Regions from separate parts of the Providencia sp. PROV_01 genome, predicted to be linked through region 2. Evidence: predicted binding sites of a transcription regulator. Region 2 holds the regulator's gene; each other region holds the start of a gene.
The links. The regulator PhoB, encoded in region 2, activates phosphate uptake and scavenging genes when phosphate is short. The targets are predictions, from matches to a motif close to CTGTCATAAAACTGNCNNAT.
Positions count from the first base shown of each region.

Region 1: serA (phosphoglycerate dehydrogenase) is a predicted target of PhoB. The motif match lies at 3,791-3,810, and genes of this name have one in related genera.
Region 3: phoA (alkaline phosphatase) is a predicted target of PhoB. The motif match lies at 5,237-5,256, and genes of this name have one in related genera.

Region 1 covers NZ_JBRFKD010000002.1:1,763,240-1,770,973, forward strand. The annotation lists gene argO (arginine exporter ArgO) at 88-723, shown strand; gene ACU696_RS08545 (oxidative stress defense protein) at 876-1,610, shown strand; gene ACU696_RS08550 (LysR family transcriptional regulator ArgP) at 1,607-2,521, opposite strand; gene rpiA (ribose-5-phosphate isomerase RpiA) at 2,725-3,387, shown strand; gene serA (phosphoglycerate dehydrogenase) at 3,831-5,081, shown strand; gene ACU696_RS08565 (5-formyltetrahydrofolate cyclo-ligase) at 5,120-5,713, opposite strand; RNA gene ssrS (6S RNA) at 5,833-6,014, opposite strand; gene zapA (cell division protein ZapA) at 6,126-6,455, opposite strand; gene ACU696_RS08580 (YecA/YgfB family protein) at 6,595-7,173, shown strand; gene pepP (Xaa-Pro aminopeptidase) at 7,365-7,734, shown strand, end outside.
Region 2 covers NZ_JBRFKD010000002.1:1,080,818-1,088,551, forward strand. The annotation lists gene ACU696_RS05495 (AAA family ATPase) at 1-1,172, opposite strand, end outside; gene sbcD (exonuclease subunit SbcD) at 1,174-2,388, opposite strand; gene phoB (phosphate regulon transcriptional regulator PhoB) at 2,639-3,328, shown strand; gene phoR (phosphate regulon sensor histidine kinase PhoR) at 3,352-4,662, shown strand; gene brnQ (branched-chain amino acid transport system II carrier protein) at 5,153-6,478, shown strand; gene ggt (gamma-glutamyltransferase) at 6,536-7,734, opposite strand, start outside.
Region 3 covers NZ_JBRFKD010000002.1:960,529-968,262, forward strand. The annotation lists gene ACU696_RS05000 (aldehyde dehydrogenase family protein) at 1-238, shown strand, start outside; gene ACU696_RS05005 (helix-turn-helix domain-containing protein) at 384-1,046, opposite strand; gene ACU696_RS05010 (APC family permease) at 1,444-2,934, shown strand; gene ACU696_RS05015 (DUF3156 family protein) at 2,909-3,523, shown strand; gene ACU696_RS05020 (alpha/beta hydrolase-fold protein) at 3,582-5,150, shown strand; gene phoA (alkaline phosphatase) at 5,332-6,771, shown strand; gene ACU696_RS05030 (GNAT family N-acetyltransferase) at 6,978-7,508, shown strand; gene ACU696_RS05035 (DUF1435 family protein) at 7,627-7,734, shown strand, end outside.

The DNA of each region.
Region 1 (7,734 bases), 680 kb from region 2:
GACCTATTAGACTTAATCATTTCCACTAATGATTTTTTCTCATTAATATTCATGCATATTAATTGAATAAAAAACCGGAATTAATGCATGTTTTCAATCTATTTACAGGGTGCACTGTTAGGTGCCGCAATGATATTACCTTTAGGTCCACAGAATGCTTTTGTCTTGCAGCAAGGCAGCCGAAAGCAGTTTCATTTAATGAGCGCATTATTATGTGCATTAAGTGATACCGCTTTAATTGTCGCGGGTGTTTTTGGTGGGAGTGCTTTATTAAGCCAGTCTGAAATATTAATGCAGTTGATTACATGGGCTGGTGTAGCATTTCTTATGTGGTATGGCTATGGTGCGTTTCGTACTGCCTTTAGCCCTGATGAGGTAATACTTCAAACGGAAAACCGAGCTATCACGAGATGGAAAGTGATTGTCACATTGTTTGCTGTCACTTGGTTGAACCCTCATGTTTATTTAGACACCTTCGTTGTCTTGGGCAGTGTGGGAGGCCAATTAGAAAGCCAGCTGAGACCTTGGTTTACGGCGGGTGCTTTAACAGCTTCCTTTGTGTGGTTTTTTGCGTTAGCAATACTTGCTGCTTGGTTTTCACCCGTGTTAAATAAACCGCGTTCACAGCGCATTATTAATGTTTTTGTCGGTAGCGTGATGTGGTTTATTGCATTTCAACTCGCTATACAGGGGCTTAAAGGGCTCGGTTTTCTTTCTCAATAACAATATATCTTCAACAGACAAGCAATAACGTTCAATTTCTCATTATTCTGACTGTACTTTTTGTTCCATGTGTTACTGTTAAATTGAGCTCAGGGATAGTTTATTACTAATTATCCCTTTTTTAGCGATAAATAATTGTCTTGGGAGGTTCTGTGAAATTAAAATCTTTAGTTTTAGCTGCGATGGTAGCAGGTGCTACGGTTCCGACCATATCATTGGCTGACCCGTTACCGAATGGTCCACACATTACTACTTCGGGTAACGCAATCGTGAAGGCGGCTCCAGACATGGCGACGCTGAATATTTTGGTGGAAGTTACTGCAAAAGATGCGGCAGCGGCAAAAGCTGGGGTCGATAAGCGAGTTGCAGAGTATTTTGAGTTTCTTAAGAAAAATGGTATTGAAAAACAAGATATTAACGCAGCAAATGTCCGAACTCAGCCTAAATATGATTATAGCAGTGTGAAACAAAAATCAACTATCGAAGGCTACACGGCAACACGTTCTGTTGAAGTGAAAGTGAAGAAATTAGACCAACTTAATGTCTTGTTAGACGGCGCTTTAGCTGCGGGTCTCAATGAAATAAATTCAGTACAGTTTGGTGTGGCTAACCCGCAGCAGTATCGTGATGAAGCACGGTCTCAAGCGATTAAAAATGCGACGGAACAAGCCAATATCTTAGCGAAAGGCTTTAATGTTCAGTTAGGCCCAGTGTATAGCATTAACTATAATGCGCCAGCGGCGGTGCCATATCCAATCGCTGCAAGAAATTACGGCGGGGCAATGAAAGCCTCTGTTGCTCAAGACCTCAAGATTGATGAAACCTATGAACAACAGAGTATTGATTTTAATGACCAAGTCGATGTGGTATTTGAATTAAAACGCTAGCTTTTTGCTGTTGGTTCATCTTCTTGTTTTAACATCTGGCGCCCAGTTTTTAATAGGGCGTCAGTCACATTTTTCATTGTGCGGCTTTCAGGTGCGAAGCGGTGCCAGTAAAGCATGCGTCGTTGGCATAACCCTGGAGTTAAATCAACCAATTCACCATTCGCCAATTCACTGGCTATCTGCAAATGTGGGATCATACAGCAGGTCGAACCTTGTTTCGCTAACTGCACAAAGGCCTCCGAGGAGTTCACGATATGGCATGGGACACTACCCGGCGACAAGCCAAAGTTTTGTTGAACAAAGGCTTGGTGCATATCATCTAAATGGTCGAAAGCAACCGCAGGTGCTTTTAATAACGAAGAGCGAGTAACGCCATCGGGAAAATATTTTGCCGCAAAGCCGGGTGATGCGACAAAAATATAGTCCAGTGCGCCAAGTTTATCGACTAAGCAACCAGGTAAGGCTTGAGGTTGAATACTGATAGCGCCTACCACTTCACCGCGTCTTAAACGTTCTTGGGTTCGTGTTTCATCTTCAACCTGAATATTTAACCGAATAGGGCTATTGCCTAATACAGGGTTTAGGGCTGGAAGAAACCAAGTTGCCAAGCTGTCGGCGTTGACGGCAAGTGAAAGTAACAACGGGGTGGAGCCACTATTTTCATCACCTAACCATTGCTCTTCTAATAATTCGACTTGATGAAGCAGTGCTAGTAATTTTTGCCCTTGTTCAGTTGGGTGTGGCGGAACGGTACGCACAAGTAATGGCTGCCCAAACAGATTTTCTAACTGCTTTATGCGTTGTGAAACAGCAGATTGCGTGATGCAGAGCTTTTGAGCTGCGCGCTCAAAGCCGCGTTCACGGATAACGGCATCCAGTGCTTGTAATGCGCGATAGTCAGGGCGCTTCATCAAAAAGATCTCCTTGTTGTTATTCTACCAAGCACTATGCCATATTTTTACACGCAACACTTAAAAATATTATTGTTGTGGCGTAAATCCCAATAACCATGACACAAATACAACGAACAAGGCTGCAACTTATTGGGTGTCCGGTATATACTAGTTATTAATAACCTTAATCACGACTCAATTAAATCTTAAAAGGCATGAGCATGACTCAGGACGAATTAAAAAAAGCGGTAGGTTGGGCAGCACTTGATTACGTAAAACCGGGCACTATCGTTGGTGTTGGAACGGGTTCAACGGCTTCACACTTCATTGATGCATTAGCAACAATGAAAGGTCAAATAGAAGGCGCAGTATCAAGTTCAGAAGCATCAACTCAAAAATTAAAATCATTGGGTATTACGGTATTTGATTGTAATGAAGTAGATTCATTAGATGTTTATGTTGATGGTGCTGATGAGGTTGACCACCACATGAATATGATCAAAGGAGGTGGTGCCGCATTAACACGTGAAAAAATTGTTTCTGCAATTGCAAAAACCTTTGTCTGTATCGTTGACCAATCTAAGCTAGTTGATGTGTTGGGTAAATTCCCACTGCCTGTTGAAGTGATCCCAATGGCACGTAGCTATGTGGCACGTGAATTGGTTAAACTGGGTGGTACACCAGAGTACCGTCAAAATGTAATTACAGATAACGGCAATGTCATTTTAGATGTCCATAATTTAAATATCGTTGACCCTGTGGCACTCGAAAATACCATTAACGGAATTGCGGGTGTCGTGACTGTTGGGTTGTTCGCGAATCGTGGCGCAGACGTCGTTTTGATGGGAACTGCAAACGAAGGCGTTAAAACCATCAAGTTATAATCTCTATCGTATTCAATTATTCTAATAAGCCAGTGGCATTATACTCACTGGCTTTTTTGTTTTACTAATATTTTGCAATTAGTTTATGAGCTGATAAACGCTAAATTAATTAACCAGTTTTATAAATATCATCAATTTGAAATTTATTTTATTTTTTTTATATCGAGCTATTTTGGTGATATATCTCACACAAATAGGCATTGTGCAGGAAAAATCCTTATTTTGTGTTACCGCCCCTGATTTTCTACCATTTAACTTCTTTTTCTTCGCGCTTTTTAGTACCCATTAAGCAAACGGTTGTATTGCTACTGCGCTATTTTTTGCTATGTTGGTATACGCTCATAGCTCAAGGTAGATAGATGTCATCTCTCTTGAGCTATGTTAGGCAAACACATATGTTCATCTGTTATAAATCTTAAGTACGTTCACGATAGGGTAGGGAAATGGTTAAGGTATCTTTGCAAAAAGACAAAATTAAATTTTTACTGCTAGAAGGTGTGCACCAAAGTGCGGTTGATAACTTAAAAGCCGCGGGCTACACCAATATTGAATATCACAAAAGTGCGTTATCCGACGAAGAATTAAAAGAAGCGATTAAAGATGCACGTTTTGTAGGTATCCGTTCCCGTACTCATCTTACTGAAGAAATTTTCGCTGCAGCAGAAAAACTCGTTGCAGTAGGTTGCTTTTGTATCGGCACCAATCAAGTTGATTTAGATGCCGCTGCAAAGCGCGGTATTCCTGTTTTTAACGCACCATTTTCGAATACACGTTCTGTTGCAGAAATGGTATTAGGCCAGTTATTACTTTTACTGCGTCGCATTCCTGAAGCCAATATGCAAGCACACCGCGGTATTTGGGAAAAACAAGCTAAAGGCTGTTTTGAAGCGCGTGGTAAGCGCCTTGGTATTGTTGGATATGGTCACATTGGTACTCAGTTAGGGATCTTAGCTGAAGGTATCGGTATGAATGTTTTCTTTTATGATATTGAAAACAAACTACCTTTAGGTAACGCAACACAAGTTCGTTCTTTAACTGAACTGCTGAATATGAGCGATGTTGTGAGCTTACATGTACCTGAAACACCAAGTACGAAAAATATGTTTGCTAAAGAACAATTTGACCGTATGAAACCCGGCTCTATTTTCATTAACGCATCACGCGGAACGGTGGTTGATATTCCTTCACTGGCTGAAGCGTTAGAAAGCAAGCATTTATCCGGTGCAGCGGTGGATGTCTTCCCAAGCGAGCCTGCTGCAAATAATGACCCTAATGACCCATTTATCTCTGAATTGATTAAGTTCGACAATGTGATTTTAACGCCGCACATTGGGGGGTCTACAGAAGAAGCTCAAGAAAATATTGGACTAGAAGTGGCAAGTAAGTTGGCGAAATACTCAGATAATGGTTCAACCTTATCTGCGGTTAATTTCCCTGAAGTTTCTCTGCCAGTGCATACTGAAGATACAAACCGTTTCTTGCATATTCATGAAAACCGTCCAGGTATTCTGAATAGTATTAACCAAGTATTCACGGAAAATAATATTAACGTTGTCGGCCAGTATTTACGTACATCAGGTAATGTAGGTTATGTGGTTATTGACGTATTAATGCAAACGCCAAACCAAACAGATGAAGCGCTTCAGAAATTAAAAGACTTGCCAGGCACCATTCGTGCGCGTTTATTATTCTAAACTACGCTAAAAATTGAGTGAAATAATGGCGCGGGTATTTATGACCAGCGCCATATTTTTTGCGGCGTAATAATTTCGGGTAAGGGAATATCCCAGTGTGCGATAGGGAGCTTTTCGACTTGCTGGCAATTATGGGCAAGGCCAATTGGATAAAAACCGGTTTGTTGCCAATTTGCTAGAGTTCTATCATAGAACCCACCTCCCATACCTAACCGTTGCCCTTGAGTATCAAATGCCACTAATGGGATAAGCATGATATCCAGTTTTTCGAGTGGTAGCACATCTCTGACATCAAGTGGTGGCTCATCAATATGAAATCGGTTTTTAACAAGTTGGCTATCTGGACGATAGTGAAGAAACAGCAAATGGTGACGACTAAAAGGATGTAAAACAGGAAGGTACACTTGCTTACCTTGAGCCCAAAGTGCATGAATAAGCGGCTTTGTGTTAATTTCCCCATCAAAAGAAAGAAACAGAGCAATATTATTGGCTTGTACAATTTTCGGGTGGTGTAATGCGTTATGCATGACTTGCTCAGCGGCACTTTGTTGTTGTTCAAGGCTTAGTTGGCGGCGTGCCTGACGGATAGTTTGACGTACCAGCTGGCGTTGTGTCGAGAGAGAATCTTGCATGTGATAACCTGTTATAAATACGATAAAAACAGTTAATCCAGTAATTATATTACTTAGAGTATATCGTAAGATGAACGGTTATGTAGAAAACAAATGAAAAATAAGCAGAAACTTAATTGAGGGTCTCCAAGATGCCGTTGTAGGCTGTAACCCTTGAACCCTTGGTTCAAGGTGAACGCAGTTTAGCAACCTTTAGGCTTCCTGAGCGAATCAGGCATGCTCACCAGCGCCATAACCACATTCTATTTAGTTGAAATATCGGCTCAGGGGACTCGCCCACTCACGCGCATCTCAGAGAAATTTGGTTTGAGAACTTATCGTTACTCAGTGATTTCATTGTACGAAACTAGATTTAAAATGCAACCTTAATTTTGTATATTTTTTTCTACTAGTGTCTGATTAATAAGCAGATTTACTCTAGGGGCAATACCTGCCTCTCAGTAATTTTCACCTGATCGTGCAACGCTTGTTCGATTGTGTGCTGCAACATTTTTATTTTCTCTTCCATATTATAAGCATAATCACGCGTTTTTGTCTTTTCTTGTGCTAATTCGTGACAGACGTTCAATGCTACGATAAAAATAAGCTGTTCCATATTGGTGACACCGCTTCTATCTTTCAGATTTTGCAAGCGTTGTTCTAATTCTTTAGCCGACTCAAGAAGGGCTTCTTTTTGTTCTGATGGGCAGTTGACTCGCATTGAGCGCCCGAAAATCTGGATGTCGACAGGTTGTGCGGACATGATACCTCCATACTGAATAATACTCGCCGTAAATACATCATATTTGGCGCAATTAATAGATAAGACAAAAGCATACTGGTCTAGCGGCTATCCTTGATGGTAGCATATCACGAATCATAAGCTAACATGACGAATTCAGATGTCTATACAAAAATCTTTACCAAACTATGAATCACTGGACAAACTCCTGCAACAGCACTCAATCGCACTTACTGCTGCGGAAATCCATGGTCTAATAACCGGGTTGATCTGTGGTGGGGGCCGTGACCATAGCTGGCAAACGTTAGTCCATGACCTTGCTAACGATGGTTTAGCTTTCCCTCAAACTGTTGCACAGCCACTGCGAGAACTTTTTGATACCACATTTGAAGCACTTGATGACAGCGAGTTTGCATTTGCCATGCTATTCCCTGACGAAGACGCTTCTGTTTTTGACCATGCTGATGCACTGGCTGGTTGGGTTAATCACTTTTTATTAGGACTTGGAGTTACACAACCGAAATTGGCTGATAAAAAAGAGATAAGCGAAGTTATCACCGATTTACGCAATATTGGTATGCTTGGTTATGATGAAGACGAAGACCAAGAAGAACTTGAGCAAGCGCTAGAAGAAGTGATTGAGTATGTCAGGGTGGCGGTACAATTATGTTACATTGCATTGATTGAGCCAACTAAAGGCCCAACGGCAGTGGAAAATGATAAGCCCGTTCTTCATTAATTTCTATTAATGTGCGTTTTCAAAGCCACTTAACTTTGTCGATGAATAATTTATTACTGATAAAATTAAGTGCTTGAAAACGGGATGTATCCAGTTTTAAGTCATTTCGCCAGTGTATGTTGTATGTGATTGGTTAAACACAAGCAATATATTCAGCAATCTAATTATTCTGATGATAAGGCAAAAACGGTATGAATAAACAGGAATTTATTTCTCGTCGCAATGCATTATTGGCTCAAATGCAATCAGGCAGTGCAGCAATTATTTTTTCAGCGCCTCCTGCGCAGCGTAATGCGGATTGCGAATACCCGTATCGTCAACACAGTGATTTCCTTTATTTGACGGGGTTTAGTGAGCCTGAAGCTGTATTAGTCCTGATTAAGAGCGATGAAAAACATAGCCATACTGTTCTTTTTAACCGTGTTCGTGATTTAACTGCTGAGATTTGGTTTGGTCGCCGCCTTGGGCAAGATGCTGCTCCTGAGAAGTTAGGTATTGATAAAGCGTTACCTTTCAATGAAATAGAAGAGCAGCTTTATCAATTATTAAATGGCCTCGACG
Region 2 (7,734 bases):
TGCTTTTGCTGAAGAGTGATTTGTTGTTGTTCAATTTGCTGTTTAATTTCAGATTGTTGCTGTTTCAATTGTGCAATTTGGTTATCAAGAGGCCTGACTGTTTCATCAATCAATTGATGTTGTTGTTTGGCAAAATCAAGGTGTTGTTGATACTCGGATTGCGATTTAAACAACTTTTCTTGCAGTGGGGTGCGCTCAGTTTGTTGGGTTTGCAAGCTAAGTTTCAAATGGTGTTGTTTATTCGTGTATTCAGTGAGTTGTTGCTGTTGTCGTTCAACTTCCTGCCATAATGGACGAAGGGATTCCGCAGGGGCACTATCAGCTAATCTTTTTAATTGAGGTTGCGCGGCTTGGAACTCAAGTTCGTTTTTTTTGAGTTCTTCATCAAGTGATTGCATGCGCTGGGTGAGTTGATGATATTGTTGCCACCAATTAACCCCTTGTTGGTGGCGAGCACGCTGTTGCTTGGTTTGTGCTTCTTGTTCAAGCAAATCGTTTTGCTGTACCAATAATTCTTGATGTTCTACTTCTGTGAGTAAATTAATGTTTTGCGCTTTTGCTTTTAGCAAATCTAAGTCAATTTTGGCTTGCTTGTGTTGATTAAAAACATAAATTGAAATTTGGCTATAAATTTCGGTGCCTGTAATTTCTTCAAGTAAATCAGCGCGTTCTTTCTCAGAGGCATTTAAAAAAGCCGCGAAGTCCCCTTGGGAGAGTAAAATGGATTTAGTAAAACGCTCATAATCAAGCCCTGTTATTTGCGCCACTAATTCTTTTATCTCTGTGATTTTTACGGTCAATATTTTACCATCAGCAACCGTTGCAAGCTCAGCTTTAGGCTGTTGTAAATTGCCATCAGGTTTCCCTCCAGCCCGTCGTTGGCTCCAAAAGGCTCGATAAGCTTTACCTTTGACCTCAAACTCTACCTCCGCGAGGCATTCCCCTGTATGGCGAGTCATCAGTTCATTTTGTGCATTAGAAATGGTTTTTAAACGCGGTGTTCGGTGATAAAGCGCGAGGCAAATCGCATCTAATAAGGTCGTTTTTCCTGCACCGGTGGCACCCGTAATGGCAAACAGGCCATTGCTAGCAAATGGCTCTTCAGTGAAATCAATTTTCCATTCACCTCTAAGAGAGTTAATATTTTTTAAACGTAAACTTAAAATTTTCATATTAACTTTCCTTGCTCAGTTGCAATGCGTCATAAGATTGTTGAAATAGCTGGAATAGACGCTGTTCACGCTCAGGATCTTCTAAAGACTCTTGAGCAAGGCGGCGTAAAAAAACGTCTTCTACGGTGAGTTCACTCAATGTTTCATTGGCCAAGGTTTGGCTTTGTCCCTGTATTTGCTTGCGTGCACGGCGTAGTATTACGACTTCGACTGGGAGGTCTTGTGTCAAAGCTTCAATACGTTGTTGGATATCAGCGAGGTAATCTTGTGAAGCAACTTCAATATCAAGCCAAACCGGTTTATCACCTTGGTAATCTTTCCATATCTCTAATTGCTGTTCTATTTGGTTTAAGGAGCCTTTAATACTTTGTAATGGCTGAATAGTCGGGATTTCCAGTGGTGTGATTTGAGTCAATTCACTTCCGCTGAATTCAACAAGGCAGACACTTTTTTGTTGTGTTGTTTCGTCAAAGCTCAATGCAATAGGTGAACCGCAGTAGCGAATATTTTCTTGTCCTCCAATCACTTGGGACCGGTGAATATGGCCAAGGGCGATATAGTCAGCAGGCGGAAAAGCCCCTGAAGGAAACGCATCTAACGTACCAATATAAATATCTCGTACAGAGTCAGTTAAGGCTGCGCCGACAACAGTTAAATGGCCTGTTGCAATAATTGGAATATCCAGCCCCAAAGCGGTTCGCTGTTCTAGCGCGAGTTGGTAGCTGGCTTGGTAATGATCATGAATAGCTGTTTGCAGCGAGCGTTGTTTCTCTTCAATATTTTGTCCTGCAATACTTAGTTGAATATCTCGAGGGCGTAAAAAAGGAATGGCACAGACTAAACCAATAGGTTGAGCCTGTTTATTGACTAAGGTAACAACATGGGGCTCACTTCCCGACGTAATGACTTGTGTATTTAAGTAACGAAGTAGAGCACTTGATTCATTGAGTACAGAAACTGAGTCGTGATTACCGCTTAAAATGACTAATTGGCAGCCTGTTTTTTGTAAATCAACAATAAATTTGTTGTACAGTTCACGTGCATAGCTAGGCGGAGAGCCTGTATCGAAGATATCACCAGCAACGATGACTGCATCAACGTGATGTAATTCCACTTGTTCAACGAGCCAATTCAAGAAATGTTGGTGCTCAGGCGCACGGCTTTTGGTAAAAAAATACTGACCAAGGTGCCAGTCTGAAGTATGAATAATGCGCATGAGCTATCAATTCCTATCAACAATAATGTGCACGAGCGTTCGATAACTAAGTATACCTGATCCAGATAACTCGTTGAGGGATGTTTGCGGCTTTATTACCATGTTGCGGAAATATTTCACTTAAATGACATTTAACCGCTAAAATAAAGATTAATATGAGTTTTGCTCATTGATATTCATAATTCTGTCATAAAAGTGACGCATAATACTTTCACATTTTAAATGTCTTCTTAATTTTACAGGAACAATCATGGCAAGACGCATTCTAGTTGTTGAAGATGAAGCGCCCATCCGAGAAATGGTTTGTTTTGTATTAGAACAGAATGGTTTTCAGCCTATTGAAGCTGATGATTATGACAGTGCGATTGCACAACTCGTTGACCCTCTACCCGATCTCGTACTACTGGATTGGATGATCCCAGGGGGCTCCGGTATCCAAGTAATTAAGCATATGAAGCGTGATAGCGCAACACGTGACGTTCCTGTCATGATGTTAACCGCACGAGGAGAAGAAGAAGACCGCGTAAAAGGTTTGGAAGTTGGCGCGGATGACTATCTGATTAAGCCGTTTTCACCAAAGGAATTAATCGCTCGGGTAAAGGCAATTTTACGTCGTATTTCACCAATGGCGACGGAAGATATTATTGAAATGAATGGGTTAACGTTAGACCCTACTTCTCATCGTGTGACCAGCAATGAAATCCCTATCGATATGGGGCCAACTGAATATAAATTACTGCATTTCTTCATGACTCACCCTGAACGCGTATATAGTAGAGAACAGCTACTAAATTATGTATGGGGAGCCAATGTGTATGTGGAAGATAGAACCGTTGATGTCCATATTCGGCGGTTAAGAAAGGCACTAGAGACGGAAGGTCATGATAAAATGGTACAAACTGTACGCGGTACAGGTTATCGTTTTTCTATCCGTTACTAAAAACCACAAAGGGAGAGGCATGCGTGCTTGAACGTTTATCGATTAAGCAGCTGATTTGGGGGCTGTTTTTATTTATCTTACCCGCCCTTATCTTATCGGTTTTTATTGGCCACCTAGCGTGGCTATTAGTGATATCGCTACTTGCTGCACTGACATGGCATGGGTATAACCTACTTAAACTTTCTTACTGGTTGTGGCTCGATAAAAGCATGTTACCACCCGAGGGGAAAGGAGGGTGGGAACCGATATTTTATGGCATCTACCAGATGCAACAACGTAATCGTAAACGCCGTCGTGAGCTAGGCCAGTTAATTAAACGGTTTCGTAGTGGTGCAGAATCACTACCTGATGCCGTGGTTATGATGACAACAGAAGGGAATATCTTCTGGTGTAATCGTCATGCGCAGGCTTTACTCGGTTTCCGTTGGCCTGAAGATAATGGCCAACATATTTTTAATTTATTACGTTACCCAGATTTTAGCCGATACTTCACCATTAAGCGTTATGACCAAGCGCTGACTATCGAGCTCAATAGTGGTGAAATTGTTGAATTTCGTATCTTGCCGTATACCGAAGGGCAGTTATTGATGGTAGCTCGAGATGTGACAGAAAAACGCCGTTTGGAAAAGGCCCGTAGGGACTTCTTTGCGAATGTAAGCCATGAATTACGAACTCCTCTTACTGTCATTCAAGGCTACCTTGAAGTCATGGATGACCAAGAAAATGTCACTGCGGCCAATAAAAAAGCACTGCATGTCATGCAAGAGCAAACTCATCGTATGGATAACTTGGTTAAACAGCTTTTGCAGTTATCACGTATAGAAATTGCTCCTCAAATTAACCTTGATGAGCAAGTGAATATCCCTGTCATTCTCAAAATGATTGAGCAAGAAGCGTTAAGTTTAAGCCAAGGGCGCCACCAGTTTGAATTTCATGTTGATGAAAAATTGCGTGTCCATGGTAATGAAGAACAATTACGAAGTGCAGTGGCGAATTTAGTCTATAACGCAATCAGCCATACGCCAGAAGGCACCAAAATTTGGGTTGAATGGCAAAGAAATGGTCAGGGTGCTCGTTTTAGTGTGAGAGATAACGGGCAAGGGATACCTACAGAGCATATTCCTCGTTTGACAGAACGGTTTTATCGGGTAGATAAAGCACGCTCCCGCCAAGGCGGTGGAGGTACCGGCCTTGGGTTGGCTATTGTTAAACATGCATTACAGCACCATAGCAGCCAATTGGTGGTAACAAGTCAATTAGGTAAAGGGAGTGAGTTTTCATTTACTTTACCGCCAGTATTTATTGTTGATGACAAAAAACTTAAAAATGGGTAAATAATTCCACTTTGTTAATATAATCAAAATATTAATAAAGTGGATTATTTCTATTTATCAATCCATACCTGTATTAAATTCAAAACATATATATTTAATGCTGATTATTGCTATCACATTAATTATATATTCTGTTAAATAATCAATTTTAATCACCAGAAAAAGACGAGTTGTTCATTTTTCGAGCAAAGCATATAACGAGTATTGGGATTTTACTGAAAGTAATCACTAGTTCTGAAAATTAGTTTAGTTATTTATTCTTGTTTTTCGGTTTGCTATTGCCTTTTTGCCCTATAAAAGTTCTACTTGTTGTCAGTTATTGGCGAATTTTTCTGTTTTTTGACTTTTCATTTCGTATGATACAAACAAACATGCTTTTTTATATTGTTAACAGTATGTTTATCAGAATTCTATCTCGCTATATATATTTCAAAGGGTTGCTAAGTGTAAACCCATAATTTTCTATTTTGTCACTTAAAAATAACATAATATGGCTCATCGTTTATCATCAAGAGATATCATCGCATTAGGCTTTATGACTTTTGCGTTATTCGTAGGGGCAGGAAACATTATCTTTCCCCCCATGGTTGGCTTGCAGGCAGGGGAACAAGTTTGGACTGCGGCACTAGGGTTTTTGGTTACAGGCGTGGGTTTACCTGTTTTAACCGTTATTGCGCTAGCTAAAGTGGGTGGGGGCATTGAAGCGCTCAGTACACCCGTTGGCAAAACGGCAGGGTTACTATTGGCGGTTGTTGCTTATTTGTCTGTAGGGCCTCTATTTGCAACGCCAAGAACGGCGACTGTATCCTATAAAGTCGGTATCGCACCTTTATTCGGTGGTGAGTCCGATATGCTGTTACTTATCTACAGCGTAGTTTACTTCGTTTTAGTTATCGGTATTTCACTATATCCCGGAAAACTGCTCGATAGCGTTGGGCACATTTTAGCACCTGTAAAAATGTTAGCCTTGGCTATTTTGGGTATTGCGGCTGTCATGTGGCCTGCGGGGGATCCGATCCCTTCTACAATAGAATACCGTGAGATGGCTTTCTCGAATGGCTTTATCAATGGTTATCTAACTATGGATACCCTTGGTGCTATGGTATTTGGTATCGTTATTGTTAATGCGGCGCGTTCAAGGGGTATCGAAAACTCTTCACTATTAACCCGTTACACTATGTGGGCAGGGTTAATTGCAGGGGTATTATTAACTCTGGTCTATTTGTCCTTGTTTAAGCTTGGTGAGAATAGCGGTTCGTTAATTCCAAACCCTGCTGATGGCGCTGATATTTTACATACCTATGTTCAATATACTTTTGGTAATTACGGTAGCTTCTTCCTTGCGGTATTAATCTTTGTTGCCTGTATGGTAACTGCCGTGGGTTTAACTTGTGCCTGTGCCGAGTTCTTTAGCCGCTATGTACCGATTTCTTACCGTAAACTGGTATTGATCTTGGGTGTGTTCTCCATGGTGATCTCAAACTTAGGTTTGAGTAAGTTAATCGCCTTCTCATTACCCGTGCTAGTTTCAATTTATCCACCTTGTATTGTCTTAATTTTATTAAGCTTTACTTTGAAGTGGTGGAAAAACCCAACGATAGTGATTGCGCCGACAATGTTAGTTAGCTTTGTCGTCGGTTTAATCGGTGCCGTAAAAGCGTCAGACCATCTTAAAGGTTATATTCCTGAATGGATGACAGCAATGCCACTGTATAAACAAGACTTAGTCTGGGTATTACCAACTGTTGTTGTGATGGTCGTGGCTATTTTATGCGATAAGTTTGTGTCACCTGCTGCACAGCATAAGCAAGTGTAATTAATTGAAATTACAAAAAAGGAGCTAAATAGCTCCTTTTTCTATTTTATTAGGCCATTAATCAACACCGACAGCACTCCCTGCTGGGCGACGTACATCGTTAGAGCCATAAATGAAACCTTCGCGAACTTTCCCTGAAACAGCGGAATCATTACCCGAAGATTTGGCACTAACACCAGCTCCTTCAGGGATCGCGACCATAATCAGCTCGGCGGCACCCCACGGTGTTTGTTCAACCATCTGGTAACCCATTTTATCGAGTAGTGCTAAGGTGTCTTTAGAAACGCCTCTTTGCTCATAATAAACCTCATCAGGGAGCCACTGGTGGTGAATACGCGGTGCATTAACGGCTTCTTGTGGTGGCATACCATGGTCGATAATATTTAAAGCGGTTTGCAGCGTAATCGAAATAATTCGTGAGCCTCCGGGTGAACCGAGAACTAGAAATACTTTGCCATCTTTCGTCACGATAGTTGGGCTCATGGATGACAGTGGGCGCTTACCTGGTGCAATAGAATTGCGTTCACCTTGTACTAAACCATACAGGTTTTTTTCACCTACTTTGGTGGTGAAGTCATCCATTTCATCGTTTAAGAAAAAGCCAGTTCCGGGCGGGATCACCACAGAGCCAAAGCGACCATTAATCGTGTAAGTAGTTGAAACCGCATTTCCTTTTTCATCGACGACAGAGTAATGCGTGGTCTCCGGTTTTTCGTGAGGCCCTATTCCTGGTTGAACTTGCGTGGATGGCGTTGCTTGGTTGGGTTTGATTTCTTTGCGTAACTCTTCTGCATAGGCTTTGCTGAGTAGCTTTTCCGTTGGGTTATCGACAAACTCAGGATCACCGAGGAAGGTATTTCTGTCCATATAAGCATGGCGCATCGCTTCCGTTAGAGTATGAATATAGTCCGCGGAGTTAAAGCCCATTTCTTTGAGGTCATACCCTTCTAAGATATTAAGCGTTTGGCAGATAGTCACTCCACCTGAACTTGGTGGTGGTGCAGAAATAAATTGATAGCCTCTATAGGTACAGCTAACAGGCGCTGTATCTGTGATAGTAAAATCTGCAAAATCTTTTGCGGTTAAGATGCCGCCATTTTTCTTAGAGGCTTCTTCCACAATTTTGGGGATTTCTCCTTTGTAAAAAGCAGAAGGGCCATTTTGGGCAATTTTTTCTAAGGTGTTAGCTAAATCGGTCTGAACTAACAAGTCACCGGGTTGGAAAGAACGACCATCCGGTTTTAAGAAGATACGTG
Region 3 (7,734 bases), 120 kb from region 2:
TGAGATGATGAATAGCACTCCGTTTGGTTTAGCTGCGAGTTTATGGACAAATGATCTTAGTAAAGCAATGCGTATGATTTCACGCATTGAAGCGGGAACGGTATGGGTGAATATGCATACCTTCCTTGACCCCGCAGTGCCATTTGGTGGCATTAAGTCATCAGGTATTGGTCGTGAATTTGGTAGTGCCTTTATTGAGTATTACACAGAGTTAAAGTCTGTCATGGTGCGTTATTAGTGTTCAATTTATATTCAATTAATCAACATTTCCCGGCCATCGTGCCGGGTTTTTTATATTTGATAGATACTATGGCTTATTAATCAATTCAAAGACAAAGCTATTGTGGATGTTCATCCACGGCGGGTGGTCGTTAGATTTACTGTCATTTTTCTTGGTGAATGATAAACCCGGATGAAACAAGCTCGGTTCGGTTAGTCACATTTGCTTTAGTGAAGATATTGCGTAAGTGAGTCTTCACTGTTGATAGCGAAACCCCCAGTAATAATGCAATTCGCTTATTGCTCGCGCCTTCTCGTACTAAATGGATAATTTCTTGTTCTTTGGGGGTATAAGCCACTAAGGAATCAGGTAGTACATCAAATGTCATCAGCTCAGCGACAGGTAAAATAGTATTTAATCGCATGATTTCTTGTTGGCTAAATGGGCTGTCTCGCAGCACCGAAATCCCCGCAATAATTTTATTTTTACGACGAATAAATATTTCCGCCATATCAGTCATGTTATTTGGCTGCATAAAATCATGGAAAAAAGCTTGATTCTGCTGGCGTATTTCAGAATCCATTCTCACTAAGCGTAAATCATCGCTGCGAAAATGGTCAGGGTGTAAAGGATCTAATTGGTGAAAATAAGCGAGATACTCTTCATGCATTTTTGCCGGTATCCCGTGAAGAACGTAGTTATCTGGTTGGCAATGATCATTCACGAGGTAATACACCAATGCAGAAACCGGAATAATATGCGCAATGGTATTTAGGCAGCAATCAATCAATGTTTGTTGATGAGGCTCGAATAATGGTGAATTCATCATATTCCCTTGTGTACTAATCGAATTATTATCATGCCTCTTAATGGATTTAACATAAAATAAACATATTAATAACGTGAAGTTGATAGCAGTATTTAAAACTCATGAAAACCTCATGAATATTGATTTGCTGCTTTTTGGTATCTTTAGAAAGATATTTATTAATATATTAACAAGTGGTTTGTTTGTTACATATTGATATTACTTTAATTATTTTTTTTGTTTTTAAAAATATGGGTACTTTTCGCGAGCTATACTTTATTTCCCCTCTCTCTGGGTATCGTCCTTTAGAACGATAGCAGTGGATTTAAGCTTATTTCTATAGTGGATATGAAACCACTTTATTTTTACAAAAAATTCACATTAATAGCTAGGTAGAGAGTGAGAGGGAAGCAAGATGAATTTATCCTCAAAATTGTCGACACATTTAGAAAAAGGGAAAGTTGGCTTTCCGACCACCTTGGCGAGTTCTGCTGGTTTGATTATGGCCAGTCCTGTTATTTTAACCGTCACGAGTGGATTCGGCATCGGTGGCGATACGTTTGCCTTAGCGGTGCTACTCAGTTTCATCATGATGCAAGCTCAGTTAACTACATTTTCGGAGGCTGCGGCCATTCTCCCAACGTCAGGCTCAGTATATGACTATATCTCTTGTGGGATGGGACGCTTTTGGGCGATAACAGGTGCGCTTTCGGCTTACTTGATTGTGCATGTGTTTGCAGGAACTGCCGAAACTATTCTGTCAGGGATTATGGCTCTCGTTAATTTTGAGCATCTCAACACGGTCTTAGAGACCAGTAACTCATCTTGGATGGTTGGTGTTGGGTTGGTTGTCACGTTTGGTATCTTAAATGCATTTGGTATTGAAGCCTTTGGTAAGGTCGAGGTTGTACTGACATTTGCCATGTGGTCCACGTTAGTAATTTTTAGTGTGAGTGGTTTGTTGTTGCCATTTCATGTGGATATGGACGGCTGGTTTGGTCAGCCACTCAATACGGACCCAACACTAATACTGAGCTTTGTTGGTATGGCAATGTTCATGTTTGTTGGTTGTGAGCTAGTAACCCCAATGGCTCCTGAAATTAAAAATTCCGCGAAAGTGATTCCCCGTGCGATGACAACAGGTTTATTTTGTGTCGCACTCTGTATGGTGTTATTCGGTGCAGCGCTAGCGAACCAAGTGGAAAATGTGGTCGTTGACCCGCTGACAGGTACGCGTTTACTTGAAACACCGATGGCAATCCCTGCATTCGCCGAAATTGTTATGGGTGAGTTTGGTAAATACTGGATAGGTATCGCGTTATTACTGGCTGGTGGAGCGACCATCAATACGTTAATGGCAGCGGTTCCTCGCATTCTTTATGGAATGGCTCTTGATGGGGCATTACCACGCATCTTTGCTTATTTGCACCCTCGTTTTAAAACTCCAGTATTCGGTATTTTAGTAGCTGTGATGATCCCATGTTTGCACGCTTTTGCTATTCAAGGCGACCTTGATCGTATCATTCCATTGGTACTGGCGGCGGTGTGTTCTTGGGGTACGGCTTACTTGCTGGTAACGATTTCAGTAGTGTTATTGCGTATTCGTCGACCTGACTTACATCGAGCCTATCGTTCGCCTTTTTTCCCTATACCGCAAATTATTTCGAGTGTCGGGATTATTTTAGCGATTGTGTATATCACTCCACCAGGCATGAATAAATCGGATATCTATATTCCTTTTGCCATTATGTTAGGTTTAACAGCCGGATATGCATTAATTTGGACCGTTTTTGTACAGAAAGTGAACCCATTTAAACCTGTGGATGTTGAATACGTTTTATCTAATTCCTTCTCTGATGAAGAAATGGAAGGAGGCCAACTTGAGCCATTACGTAACCTCGCCTAAACCGTCTTTGTGGAAGAAAATCGGTAAGTTTACCCAGCAACGTTTGCCTGCCGGATATCAAACAGGATTGACTCTTAACCGTGCTGAGAAGGACATGGCGCCTTATCCATGTGAGTGGGGGGCTCCCGGAGTGCTTCATGTGCATCCTCAACCCGAATTAACGATTGAGGTGACTGAACGGCCAAGAAAATTGTTTCTCGCTTTTATTGTGTATAGCCGTTTTGCGGTATCTGGCCAATGTACAGATAGTATCAATGCAAAAATTGAAGTAAAAACCCGTGGGACTATAAAGAAGAAGCATATCCATTTTGTTTCGAAGCAGATGGATGGGCAGAAAGTTATTGAATGGCTGAATGAGTACCCAATTATTAGGCAAACATTAGAAGAGCTGGAATTTAATCATTGCGAGATAGAGTTTAGCCGAGGTCGTTGGCGTTGTGAAATTGAGCCTTACACGGCATCAGAAATGGTGAGCCGCATTCCCGCGACTCGCCGTTATTTGAGATTAATAAAAAAACAACGCTATTATTTATTGAGTGCGCTGCAGTTAATTAACCAACTGGTGGAAAAACGTGCTGTGAGCCATTGAGTTTAAAAGAGTTTTTTGATAGTAATAATTATTATCAATTGACTCACTGGAATTTGATGTGAAATCTTTGCCTCTTTTAGGTTGTATGTTGTTTTCTTCTGCGGTGATGGCAACACACGCTGACTGTATACGTTTATCTGAGCTTTCCTTTGCTGAAGGGGTACATGATAGCGAAGGTCATAGCTGCTTATCTTTTGAAGTATCGCAGCAAGATTTTATAAAACAACGCGGTGAAGGTCTTTCCAAGGTTCTATTATTGGATTCCAATAAACAGCCAGTGCGTGCATTGCATGAGTACGGTTCAGTACAAGAACCTCATAGTGCGGATTATTTAGTATCAAAAAATGGGGTTTATTATTTAGCGTTGAATGGTGAGCCGGGTAAACCTTGGCAATTAAAGTTTGATGTCACCCAGTACCAGCCTTTAGCCATTAAAAAGGATAATGAACCGGTTACTCCTAAGCTGCAAAGTTTATTGGATGAATATTATCAAAATGGTGATACAAGCGCATTTTGGCAAGCCGTTGCCGCGCAAGGAACGCCACTGGTTGAAGATTTTTCAAATAGACAAAAACGGGTGACATTCCTTTGGCGTGGCGCGAAAGCAAACGCCTATATTTTAGGTGCGCCGTCAGGTAATCACGAAAGAATGGCCCATTTGGCGGGAACGGATATTTGGTATCGTTCTTTTATCATCCCTAATGATACGTTATCGCAATATAAAATTGCACCAGATATCCCTTCTGTACCGGAAGGCGGTTTTGCTCAACGTAAAGCAATTCTAGTCACCGCGCAGTCTGACCCATATAATTCTCACGTTATTCCTTCCCTAAATGTCGATAAATATAATCGTTTTTCGTTGTTATCATTGGCACCGAACATACGCCAGTGTCACTTTCCTGATGTAGAAAATCGGCAGATTAAAGGCCGTTTAGAGACTTTTACGTTGGTGAGTCAAATATTAAAAAACGAAAGAAAAATAACGGTTTATCAGCCTAATGTACCAATGGAAACACCGGCGTTATTGTTGCTATTGGATGGGCAAATTTACCTGCAAAACTATCAAATGGAGAAATTCTTTGATAAGTGGATGAATCAGGGGAGTTTTCCAGCGATGAATATTATATTTGTTGATAGCATAAATTCAGAGCGTCGTGGGGATGAGCTTCCCCCTAATGATGTCTTTCCTAAGTTGCTGGCGGATGAGCTTATGCCTCAATTAGCACAAATGGGAATTCAAGCGCCTGCAAGCCATACGATTATTGCGGGTTCCAGTTATGGTGGGATTGGCGCGACATGGAATGCATTACAACATCCTGAAATCTTCGGTAATGTTATCAGTATGTCAGGATCTTATTGGTGGGCTCCAAAAGATAAAGACCCTGAGTGGTTAATTCGTGAAATCGAAATTATACCAACGCAACCTATCCGTTTTTTCCTTGAGGCCGGCTTATTCGAACAACGCGGTAGTTGGGGGGGAATTATTCAGAACCACTACCGATTACTGGATGTTCTAAAACACAAAGGTTATCAAGTTGATGCTATTGAGTTACCTAGCGGGCACGACTATGTTTCTTGGTGTGAAACGCTTTATGAGGGAACAAATCAACTTGTGTCACAATGGTAAATAGCCATAACGTTGATTCACAACAAGCAGCTTATATTTAGCTGCTTTTTCACATTTATGACAAACGTCTTCATTTCGCCATAAAAGCGTCATTCAACTGTCATCTAGCTCCTTTAGCATGCCTGTCATTATTTGAAATACACATTTTCTCTTTTTATTATTGATTGGCAAGGAAACAGTTATGACTGGTAATTTTATGAAATCCCTTTTAGCTGTCACGGTAAGTACTTTAATTTTAGGAAGTGCAGTCCCTGCCTACGCGGCTGATAAAAATGATGCGGTGTCAGAAAACCGTGCGGCACAAGGTGATATCACAAAATTTGGTGGTGCGCGTCGTTTAGCGACAGAGCAAACTGATATCATGAAAGCGGCACTTCACAATGGCCAAGCCAAAAATGTGATTCTGTTTATTGGTGATGGTATGGGTGACTCAGAGATAACCGTTGCCCGTAACTATGCAGAAGGTGCTTCAGGGTTCTTTAAAGGAATCGATGCCTTGCCAATTACAGGCCAATATACCCATTATGCGTTAGATAAGAAAACCCAAAAACCAGACTATGTGACTGACTCTGCAGCGTCTGCCACGGCGTGGTCTTCTGGTGTAAAAACCTACAATGGCGCATTAGGGATTGATGTATTTGGCAACGATCATGAGACATTAATTGAGATAGCTAAACGTAATGGTAAAGCGACGGGTAACGTCACAACCTCTGAGATTCAAGACGCTACGCCAGCTGCACAGTTTTCGCATGTGAGTGCGCGTAAATGTTATGGCCCTGAGGAAACAGCAGAAAAATGTGCGGCTAACGCGCTAGAAAATGGCGGTCGAGGTTCAATTTCAGAGCAACTGTTGGTAACTCGCCCAGATGTCACCCTTGGTGGTGGAGCTAAGAGCTTCAAGCAAGAAGCAAAGGCGGGTGACTACAAAGGTAAAACGTTGGAGCAACAGGCGATTGAGCGTGGGTATAATATTGTGCGTGACGCTAAGTCATTAGACAGCATTACTGTTGCAAATCAAGATAAACCTGTTCTGGGCTTATTCCATGATGGCAACATGACTGTTGCATGGGAAGGCCCGAAAGCAGTTCATTACGGTAATATCAACAATGCGCCGTTAGAATGTAAACCGAATGCTAAGTTAGACCCGAATGCACCAACATTGGCTCAAATGACGAAAAAAGCGATTGAGCTGTTAGAAGTCAACCCAAATGGTTTCTTCTTGCAGGTTGAAAGTGCTTCTATCGATAAGCAAGACCATAAAGCAAACCCATGTGGTCAAATTGGTGAAACTGTCGCTCTCGACCAAGCTGTACAAGTCGGCTTAGATTTCGCTAAAAAACATGGTGATACATTAGTTATCGTGACCGCTGACCATTCACATTCAAGCCAAATTATTCCTGAAGGCACTAAGTCAACGGGTTTAACGCAGGCGTTGATTACTAAAGACGGTTCTGTGATGGTGGTAAATTACGGTAACTCTGAAGAAGATGACTCTCAAGAGCACACGGGTGCTCAGTTACGTGTAGCGGCTTATGGTCCACATGCGGCAAACGTAATGGGTCTGACTGACCAAACTGATTTGTTCTTTACCATGCGCGATGCAATGGGATTGAAGCAATAAACCAACCCTGTAGTAAAAATTCTCCGCAATAGGATGTTGCGGGGAGTTTTTTTATTTCTAGCCCTTTTTTTTCTTATTTTTCAACCATGCCTCAATGAACGTACTAAACATTTGCACTTCTTTTTTTATTCATTATCTTGATAAATTGATTTATTAAATAACAATAAATGTGCTTATTCATAGGCACGAATAATGAGAATGACATTATGAGAGAAGTTCGCGAACTGCAACGAGAGGAAATCCCATCTGTTTGGTCTATCGACCGCACTGAATTAATTGAAAACCTTTATCTATATCGAAATGGTGAGTTGGTGCTATCCAAGCAGCGGTTTGATATGAAAGGTTGGCCAGAAGGCGAACCTGAAGCTTATACCCCTCATTTGTTGGAAAGTTATGACCAAGGAGCGGTATTTCTTGGTATTTTTGAGCAGGGCAAGCTAATTGCTGCCGCAAGTTTAGATAATGTGTGGCGCGGCGAACAAAAAAATTTACTGCAATTGTCTTTCCTGCATGTGAGCCACTCACATCGTGGTAAAGGTTTAGCAGGGATGTTATTCCAACAATGCGCTGAAATGGCGATACAAAAAGGTGCAAAAGGCTTATATATTTCTGCGACACCTTCAGAAAATACGGTGCACTTTTATCAACATCTCGGTTGTTCCTTAATTGCCCAGCCTGACCCTGAATTATTTGCATTGGAGCCCGAAGATATTCATTTTATTTATCTATTTTCGTAAGTTTGTATTTTGTAAAATAAGTGTTAATTTATAGCGTGGTGAAATAAAAAAGCATTGAAATTTACTAGAAACTAGATATGATTGATAATCATTATCATTTAAGGGTGTTGAGGTCACTATGCCAACTAGCATATCAAAAACCACAGGTTTAAGGCGAATAGGTGCTGGCCTTTGGGGTGTTTTTGCTGTGATATTGCTGAGCATTGCTTATATACTCAATAATATG